DNA from 2 places in the Bradyrhizobium sp. 170 genome. Region 1 is predicted to be linked to the other one. Evidence: predicted binding sites of a transcription regulator. Region 1 holds the regulator's gene; the other holds the start of a gene.
What was found. The regulator PhoB, encoded in region 1, activates phosphate uptake and scavenging genes when phosphate is short. The targets are predictions, from matches to a motif close to TGTCATNNANCTGTCAT.
Positions count from the first base shown of each region.

Region 1 (4,418 bases):
GCGGAGCGCACGCCGCCCTCGCCCTGCACCGGCTCGATCAGGATGCCCGCGGTGTGCGGCCCGATCGCTTTCTTCACTGCGTCGAGATCGCCGTGCGGTACCTGGTCGAAGCCCTCCATCGGCGGCCCAAAGCCTTCGAGATATTTGGCGGAGCCGGTCGCGGCGAGCGTGCCCAAAGTGCGGCCATGGAACGCGCCCTCGAAGGTGACGAGCCGATAGCGTTCGGGATGCCCCTTGGAGAATTGATAGCGGCGCACGACCTTGATCACGCCTTCCATCGCCTCGGCGCCGGAATTGCAGAAGAACACGAGGTCGGCAAAGCTCTGCTCGCAGAGCCGCGCGGCGAGCTTCTCGCCGTCCGGGCTCTTGAACAGGTTCGACATGTGCCACAGCTTGGTCGACTGTTCCTGCAGCGCCGCAATCAGATGCGGATGGCAGTGACCCAGCGCGTTCACCGCAACCCCCGAGGTGAAGTCGAGATAGCGATCGCCATTGGTGGCGGTCAGCCAACAGCCCTCGCCGCGCTCGAAGCCGAGATCGACCCTGGCAAAGACGGGAAGCAGATGCGACGTGGCGCTATTGGTCATGGCGATCACAAAAGGTTTGCACTGAAGGTTTGAGACCCGCTTTCAAGACCTGCCGCGGAGCACACGCGTGCATTGGCGCGAACGCGGCAACGGCCGGTCTTGCGAAAACGAAACGTGCCGCCTCTTAAGGGCGGCACGTGAGAGGTATTCTATGTGGGCGGGGGGCGCTGTCAACACGCCACGAAGCCGCCTTTCCTGCACTGCAAGATAAGAAAATCCGTAAGATTGCGGTGTGGTGGAAAACACGCAGTGCAATGCCTAGATATCGGAACATGTGGACGCGCGGGCCCGGACTCTTGCGCCCGAGTCACGCCATATTGTAGCGTTTGGGCTGTCGGGTACGACATCTCGTGCGGCAGTTCTGATCCCTAGAGTCCATTTGTGCAGGCGTAGACGTTCGGGCGCGGTTTTCGCGCCCGGCGAGGGCTAAGGGATTCTGACCGCAGGGATTTTTTGAGACGAATGACGTCGCCAGCGCTGCCCTGATTGGCCGGCGCGATGCGAAGGGAAGAATGCGATGACGGTATTGACCTGGTCCGACGATCGCGTCGAGCAGCTGAAGAAGCTCTGGGAAGCCGGATTATCGGCCAGCCAGATCGCCGCGGAACTCGGAAATGTGACGCGAAACGCCGTGATCGGCAAAGTGCACCGGCTGGGCCTGTCCGGCCGCGCCAAGAGCCCCTCCTCGGCCGCCCCGCGGCAGCGCAAGGCGCGCCCGGCCCAGCAGATGATGCGGGTGTCGCGCCCGGTCTCGCGCGGCAACACCGCGCTCGCGCACGCCTTCGAGGTCGAGATGGAGCCGGATCCGATCGCCTTCGACAACGTGGTGCCGATGAGCCAGCGGCTGTCGCTGCTCGAACTGAACGAGGCCACCTGCCACTGGCCGGTCGGCGATCCCTCGAGCCCGGAATTCTTCTTCTGCGGCGGCAAGGCGCTTTCGGGCCTGCCCTATTGCGCGCATCACTCGCGCGTGGCGTATCAACCGGCCGCCGACCGGCGGAGGCAGGCGCCGAAGCCGACGCGGTAAGGGCGATCGTAAGTTACGCGGGAAATATCCGCCGTCGTCCCTGCGAACGCAGGGACCCATAACCGCAGGCGTTCGTGGTTATGTCACGCTGGAGCACCAGCGTATTACAACAATCGAGATTTGTGGTTATGGGTCCCCGCGCCCCGTGCGCAATTGCGCACTAGGCGGGGACGACGATGGAGTATGGGTGACGCGGTGGAGCGCTACGGCTCCACCTTCGCAAACCGGTCATCCAGCGCGTATCCCGCGCCGCGCACGGTGCGGATCGGGTCCTGCTCGCGGCCGGGATTGAGCAGTTTGCGCAGGCGGCCGATATGCACGTCGACGGTGCGCTCGTCGATATAGATGTCGCGGCCCCAGACGCTGTCGAGCAATTGCTCGCGGCTGAAGACGCGGCCGGGATGCTCCAGGAAAAATTCCAGCAAGCGATACTCGGTCGGGCCAAGATCGATCTGGCGGCCCGAGCGCGCGACGCGGCGCTTCTCGCGATCGAGTTCGATGTCGCCATAGGTGAGCACGGTGGCGAGCCGCTCGGGGCTTGCGCGCCGTAACAACCCCTTCACCCGCGCCAGCAGTTCCGGCACCGAGAACGGTTTTACGATGTAATCGTCGGCGCCGGTCGCAAGGCCTCGCACCCGCTCGCTCTCCTCGCCGCGTGCGGTGAGCATGATGATCGGCAACTGCTTGGTCTCCGGCCGGGCGCGCAGGCGGCGGCAGAGCTCGATGCCGGACAGTCCCGGCAACATCCAGTCGAGCACGACGAGATCGGGCACACGCTCCTTCAGCCGCGTATCCGCATCGTCGCCGCGGGCAACGGTTTCGACGTCATAGCCTTCGGCGTCGAGGTTGTAGCGCAGCAGCGTGGTCAGCGCTTCCTCGTCCTCGACCACCATAATGCGCGCGCTCATTCTGCTTTCGCCTCTTCTGTTTGACGCGTTTTCTTCACGCGAACCGGTCTCCACTTCGCTTGAAAACGCTTTATCAAGTGTTGGGTACGGCGGTAGCAAACGTCGTCATGTCGCCTTTCGGGCGCTTGTCGAGCATCTGCTGTCCCTCGATCATGTAGAACACGGTCTCGGCGATATTGGTGGCGTGGTCGCCGATCCGCTCGATGTTCTTGGCGCAGAACATCAAATGGATGCAGAACGAGATGTTGCGCGGATCTTCCATCATGTAGGTCAGGAGCTCGCGGAACAGCGAGGTGCAGATGGCGTCGACTTCCTCGTCGCCCTTCCACACCGCCATCGCCGCCGGCAGATCGTGCGCCGCATAGGCGTCCAGCACCGACTTGACCTGCGACTGCACGAGATCGGTCATGTGTTCGAGGCCGCGCATCAGCTTCAGCGGCTGGAAATCGTTCTCCAGCGCCGCGACGCGCTTGCCCATGTTCTTGGCGAGGTCGCCGATCCGCTCCAGATCGGTAGCGACCCGCATGGCGCCGACGATCTCGCGCAGATCGATCGCCATCGGCTGGCGCCGCGCGATGGTCAGCACCGCGCGTTCCTCGATCAAATGTTGCAGGCGGTCGATTTCGACGTCTGAATCGACGACGCGCTTGCCGAGGGCGACGTCGCGGCGGACAAGCGCATCGACGGATTCGGTGATCATGCGCTCAGCCAGGCCGCCCATCTCGGCGACGAGACGGGTCAGTTCCTGGAGATCGGTGTCAAATGCCTTGGCGGTGTGTTCGGATGCCATGTTTTATCTCCTCAACCGAACCGGCCGGTGATGTAGTCCTGGGTACGTCGATCGCTCGGCGAGGTGAAAATCTTGTTGGTGTCGTCGAACTCGATCAACTCGCCGAGATACATGAAGGCGGTCTTGTCCGAAACGCGGGCCGCCTGCTGCATGTTATGGGTGACGATGGCGATGGTGTAATCTTCCGCCAGTTCCTGGATCAGTTCCTCGATCTTGGCGGTCGAGATCGGGTCAAGGGCCGAACAGGGTTCGTCGAACAGGATCACCTCGGGCCGCACCGCCACGGTGCGGGCGATGCAGAGCCGCTGCTGCTGGCCGCCGGACAGCGACAGGCCGCTTGCATTGAGCTTGTCCTTGACCTCGTTCCACAGCGCACCGCCACGCAGCGCCTTTTCGACCCGGCCGTCCATCTCCGACTTGGAGATCTTCTCATAGAGGCGGATGCCGAAGGCGATGTTTTCGTAGATCGTCATCGGGAACGGCGTCGGCTTCTGGAACACCATGCCGACGCGGGCGCGCAGCAGGTTCAGATCGAGCTTGGAATCAAGGACGTTGGTCTGGTCGAGCATCAACTGGCCGGTCGCGCGTTGGCCGGGATAGAGGTCGTACATCCGGTTGAAGATCCGCAGCAGCGTGGACTTGCCGCAGCCGGACGGGCCGATGAAGGCGGTGACGCGGTTTGTGCCGAGCGTCAGGTTGATGTTCTTCAGCGCGTGATGCTCGCCATAGTAAAAATTCAGGCCGCGCGCGGTCACCTTGGGCGCGGCCTCGGGCAGCGCCACCTGCGGAACGGGCCCGCTCGCGGTACTCACGGATACGGAGAGATCGGTCATTTGGATGTCCTCTCGGCGCCAAGAATGCGCGCGCCAATATTCAGGGCAAGTACGGTGAGCGTGATCAAGAGCGCCCCGCTCCAGGCGAGCTGCTTCCAGTAGACATAGGGGCTCTGGACGAAGTTGTTGATGGTGACCGGCAGGTTCGCCATCGTCTTGGTCATATCGAGGCTGAAGAACTGGTTCGACAGCGCGGTGAACAGCAGCGGCGCGGTCTCGCCGGCGACGCGGGCGGTCGCCAGCAGGACGCCGGTGATCAGGCCCGACCGGGCC
Region 1 covers NZ_CP064703.1:590,082-594,499, reverse strand. The annotation lists gene IVB05_RS02765 (aspartate aminotransferase family protein) at 1-587, opposite strand, end outside; gene IVB05_RS02760 (GcrA family cell cycle regulator) at 1,105-1,614, shown strand; gene phoB (phosphate regulon transcriptional regulator PhoB) at 1,818-2,522, opposite strand; gene phoU (phosphate signaling complex protein PhoU) at 2,596-3,312, opposite strand; gene pstB (phosphate ABC transporter ATP-binding protein PstB) at 3,324-4,145, opposite strand; gene pstA (phosphate ABC transporter permease PstA) at 4,142-4,418, opposite strand, start outside.

Region 2 (4,418 bases), 3.2 Mb from region 1:
TCCAGGCGCAGGTGGCGCCGACCGGCACCGGGCCGGTTAGGCGGATCACGACCGGATGATCGATCGGGGTGAGGTAGCTTTCCTTGACGTTGTCGCGGGTGCAGGGCTCGCTGACGCGGCCGGCCAGATCGATGCAGAGCCGGTTCACTGTGTTGCGCGCCCAGCCGCGGCCGTCGCTCTGGATCGCCAGCGCCTGCTCCGAGGCCAGCACGCCGCGGCCGCGCCCGGTTTCGGCGTGCAGCAGGAAATCCCGCTCCTCGCGGAACAGGCGGAAGCGGTTGCGCACCTCCCAGGAAATCTGCAGCGGCCCGTAGCCGCCGGCGGTCTGGGCTTCCACGGCGGACGTGGACATTCCAACCAGCGCGCCGGCAACCAGCGCGACCGACATCATTGAACGTAGGAGTATTCCAGCCATGGCGCCGTTTGACGTTAGCGGTAAGGCAGAAATAAGAGAATGAGGCAGCTCTGCCTCAAAAGACCAGACGGCGCAGATAACGACGCCGTTACCAGCCTCAGGATTGCCGGCCGTTGATCGGTGGCCGCACCCGGGCCTTGGCCGTACAGGCTTCGCCAAGCCGGCGCCGTTCCAGCCAGGGTTGCAGCACACTTAGCCAGAGTTCGCGTATGCCCATGATCCAAATCGAGATGCCGAAGGGGATCAGGAAGTACAGGATCCGGAACACCACCAGCGTCGCCAGCAACGCTTCCTTGCCAAACTGCGGCAGCGCCACCAGCATCGCGGCGTCGAATACCCCGATGCTGCCGGGGGCATGGCTGGCAAAGCCGAGCAGCGTCGCCAGGATGAACACCACCGCGAGCGAAACGAAGTCGATATGCGGCTCGGTCGGCATCAACAGATACATTGCCAGCGCGCAGAAGCCGAGATCGACGACGCCGATCAGGACTTGCAGCAGCGTCAGCCGCGCCGAGGGCAACACCACCTTCCAGCCGTTCTGACCGAGCTCGCGGCGACCCTCGCCCATCAGCAGCCAGACGAAATAGGCGGCGATGCCGGCAAGGCAGCCGAGCGCGATCAGCCGGTTCATCGCCGGCGGCAGCAGGTCCATCGACGACGCCGCCTCGGGATGCCAGGCCATGCCGCAGCCGAGCACGAACAGATTGCCGAGCCAGAAGGTGAGGCCCGAGAGGAAGCAGATTTTTGCGACATCGATCGCGCTCAGGCCGTAGTCGGAATAGATCCGGAACCTGATCGCGCCGCCGGTAAAGACGGTGGCGCCGATATTGTGCCCGATGGTGTAGCTGGTGAAGCTCGACATCGCGGCGATGCGATAGGGGATGTGCGTCTTGCCAATGGTTCGCAATGCGAAGAAATCATAGAAGGTCAGCGTGCAAAATGCCCCCACCACGCACAGCGCGGCCAGCGCGATGCGATGCGGGGCGATCTCCGTCAGCGCGGTCAGGATAATTCCGGTGTCGACCCCCTTCAGGGTGCGAACCAAATGGGTGACCGCAAGAATGATGATGAGGAGACTCGCAGCGATCCCTAGCCGTTTCCAGCCGATCTTCTCCTTGAAGCCACGCCCGAGCGCGGTCAGCAGCCGATGCATTCATCCTCCCGGCGGGGGGCAATACGTAAAGATGGGACCTGTCACGAAGGGTGACAGTCGACGGTCAGAGGCACCGTGCGCGAAATCCATAAGCCAAAACCAGGCCGTTGTGCAGCCCTTGACAAGCATGCCTTTTGGCTTCGTTCGCCGTCTTTGTCATACGCCCTACATATGTCGCCGCGTTAACGATTTTGAGTCGCATCGAGGTCCGTTCCGCGTGCTCTTTTTGCCGTTCCGTCCGTTCCATCACGGCGTTTTCGAGGCCTTCAGGAACATCCTTTTCGCAAGCCGGTTAGCTCCCATCAGCATCGAACATGAAGCGGATATCCGGCCGGGAAAAGGCCTGCGCCTGATGTTCCCCAAATGAAGGACGACCGCAATGGGACTCTTCACCAAAGACATCAAGACCATGAACGACCTGTTCATCCACCAATTGCAGGACATCTATTACGCCGAGAAACAACTCGTGAAGGCCCTGCCCAAGATGGCCGAAAAAGCGACCGACAAGCTGCTCAAGCAGGGCTTTTTGACCCATCTCGACGAAACCAGGACGCATGTAGAGCGCCTCGAGGAGATATTCCGCATGCACGGCGCCGAGGTGAAGGCGGTGGATTGCCCGGCGATCGACGGTATCATCGAGGAAGCCGACGACGTCGCGGGCGAGGTCGCTGACAAAGCCGTGCTGGACGCAGCCCTGATCAACGCCGCGCAGGCCGCCGAGCACTATGAGATCACCCGCTACGGCAGCCTGATCGCGTGGGCGCGGCAGCTTGGACGCAATGACTGCGCCAGCATTCTGCAGAAGACGCTCGACGAGGAAAAGACGGCCGACAAGAAGCTGACCTCGCTGGCGGAAGGCAGGGTCAACCTGCGGGCCGCAAGCTGATCTCGCCCGTCGAATGAGGCAAAAAGCCGCGCGGGGAGCGCCTCGCGCGGGCGTTTCCATGCCGGGTCGCCGCCTGGCATGCCAAAAGCGTTTGTTCACCATCCGCGCAACTGAACCGCGGCGGTTACCTCAAATATACGAATAGGACTGCTGTTACAGACCCCGGGGGTCTGTAATGTATCGTGTCCTGACTTGTCTCACCACCGAGCATGACTGGAGGCTGGTCCTGCTTGCCGGCACCATCTGCTGGCTTGCCAGCGCGGTCGCCATCAGCCTGTTTCATCGGGCCAGGGCGTCGAGCGGCCGAACGCGCGCGACCTGGATCGGCCTCGATGCGGCCGTCGGCGGCTGCGGAATCTGGGCTACCCATTTCGTCGCGATGCTGGCGTACGATCCCGGCTCAGGCGCCGGGTACAGCATACCCGTCACCTTGTTGTCGCTGGTCTTCGCAATAACCATCGTCGCCATCGGCCTCTGCATCGCATTGTCCAGTGCGCGCCAATCGGTGGTTGCCCTTGGCGGCGCCGTCATTGGCGGCGGTGTTGCAGCGATGCATTATACCGGCATGGCGGCACTCGAGCTTCCGGCGTTCATTGTGTGGTCGCCCGGCATCGTTGTGGCCTCGATTGTGTTTGGCAGCCTGTTTGCGGCCATGGCGCTTCTTGTCGCCGTACGTCGTGACAATCCCGTTCACACCGTGGCCGCCACCGGGCTGCTGACGGTTGCCATCGTTTCGCATCATTTCACGGCGATGGGCGCCGTCACGCTCATTCCCGACCCGACCCTCGGTAGCGACGGGCTGTCGATTTCTCCGACCGCGCTTTCGTTCCTGACGGCGGTCGCGGCCTTCGCCATTCTCGGTCTATCGCTGCTGGCGGCCATGATTGACCGCCGCGCGAAAGGCGAACTCCATAATCAGAAAGTCCTGCTCGACACCGCGCTCGACAACATGTCGCAGGGACTTTCCATGTTCGATGCGGAGGGCCGCATCCTCTTGTACAACGATCGCTATGCCGAAATGATGGGGCGGACCGGTATGGCCCTCCAGGGTCGTTTGCTGCTCGATGTACTCCGGCAGCAGAAGGCGCTTGATCGATGGGACGGCGATCCCGATCAGTTCGTCGCCAGCGTGATCGCTGCGGCCAAGGCCGGCAACAGCGTGACCAGGACGGTGAGCCGCAATGGACGTTCGATCCGCGTGGTCGATCAGCCCATGAAGGGCGGCGGATGGGTCGCTACCTTCGAGGACATCACCGAATGGCAGGCTGCCCAGGAACAGATCTCGCACATGGCGCGCCATGACGCGCTGACCAATCTGCCGAACCGGACACTGTTCCGCGAGCAACTCGAAAAAGCCTTGCGGCTTGCCAAACGCGCCGATCAGCTTGCGGTGCTCTGTCTCGACCTCGACCACTTCAAGGACATCAATGATTCGCTCGGCCATCCGGTCGGCGACGCGCTCCTGAAGGAAGTCGCTCGCCGCCTCGGCGAATGCATCACCGAGCACGATACGGTGGCGCGGCTCGGCGGCGACGAATTCGCGATCGTGCAGTTCTGCAACGATTGCGATCCATCCGCCGTTGCCTTGCTCGCCAGTCATGTGGTCGAGCGCGTTTCCGCGCCGTACGAAATCGCCGGGCACCAGCTCGTCATCGGCGTCAGCATCGGCATTTCGCTGGCGCCGGAGGACGGCAAGAATCCCGACGAACTGCTCAAGAAAGCCGATCTCGCGCTCTATCGCGCCAAGGAGGACGGCCGCGGCACCTATCGCTTCTTCGAGACCGGGATGGACGCCCGCGCGCAGGCGCGGCGGCTGCTGGAACTTGACTTGCGCGCAGCACTGCAGCGCGAGGAATTCCAGGTCTATTACCAGCCGATCCGCGACGTCGCCAAGGACGTCGTCGTTGCTTTCGAAGCCCTGGTGCGGTGGAAGCATGCGCTACGCGGCATGATCTCTCCGATCA
Region 2 covers NZ_CP064703.1:6,616,106-6,620,523, reverse strand. The annotation lists gene IVB05_RS31010 (hypothetical protein) at 1-415, opposite strand, end outside; gene IVB05_RS31005 (YbhN family protein) at 513-1,568, opposite strand; gene IVB05_RS31000 (ferritin-like domain-containing protein) at 1,948-2,454, shown strand; gene IVB05_RS30995 (EAL domain-containing protein) at 2,630-4,418, shown strand, end outside.
Region 2: the regulator PhoB is predicted to act here: its motif matches at 1,723-1,739, upstream of IVB05_RS31005 (YbhN family protein).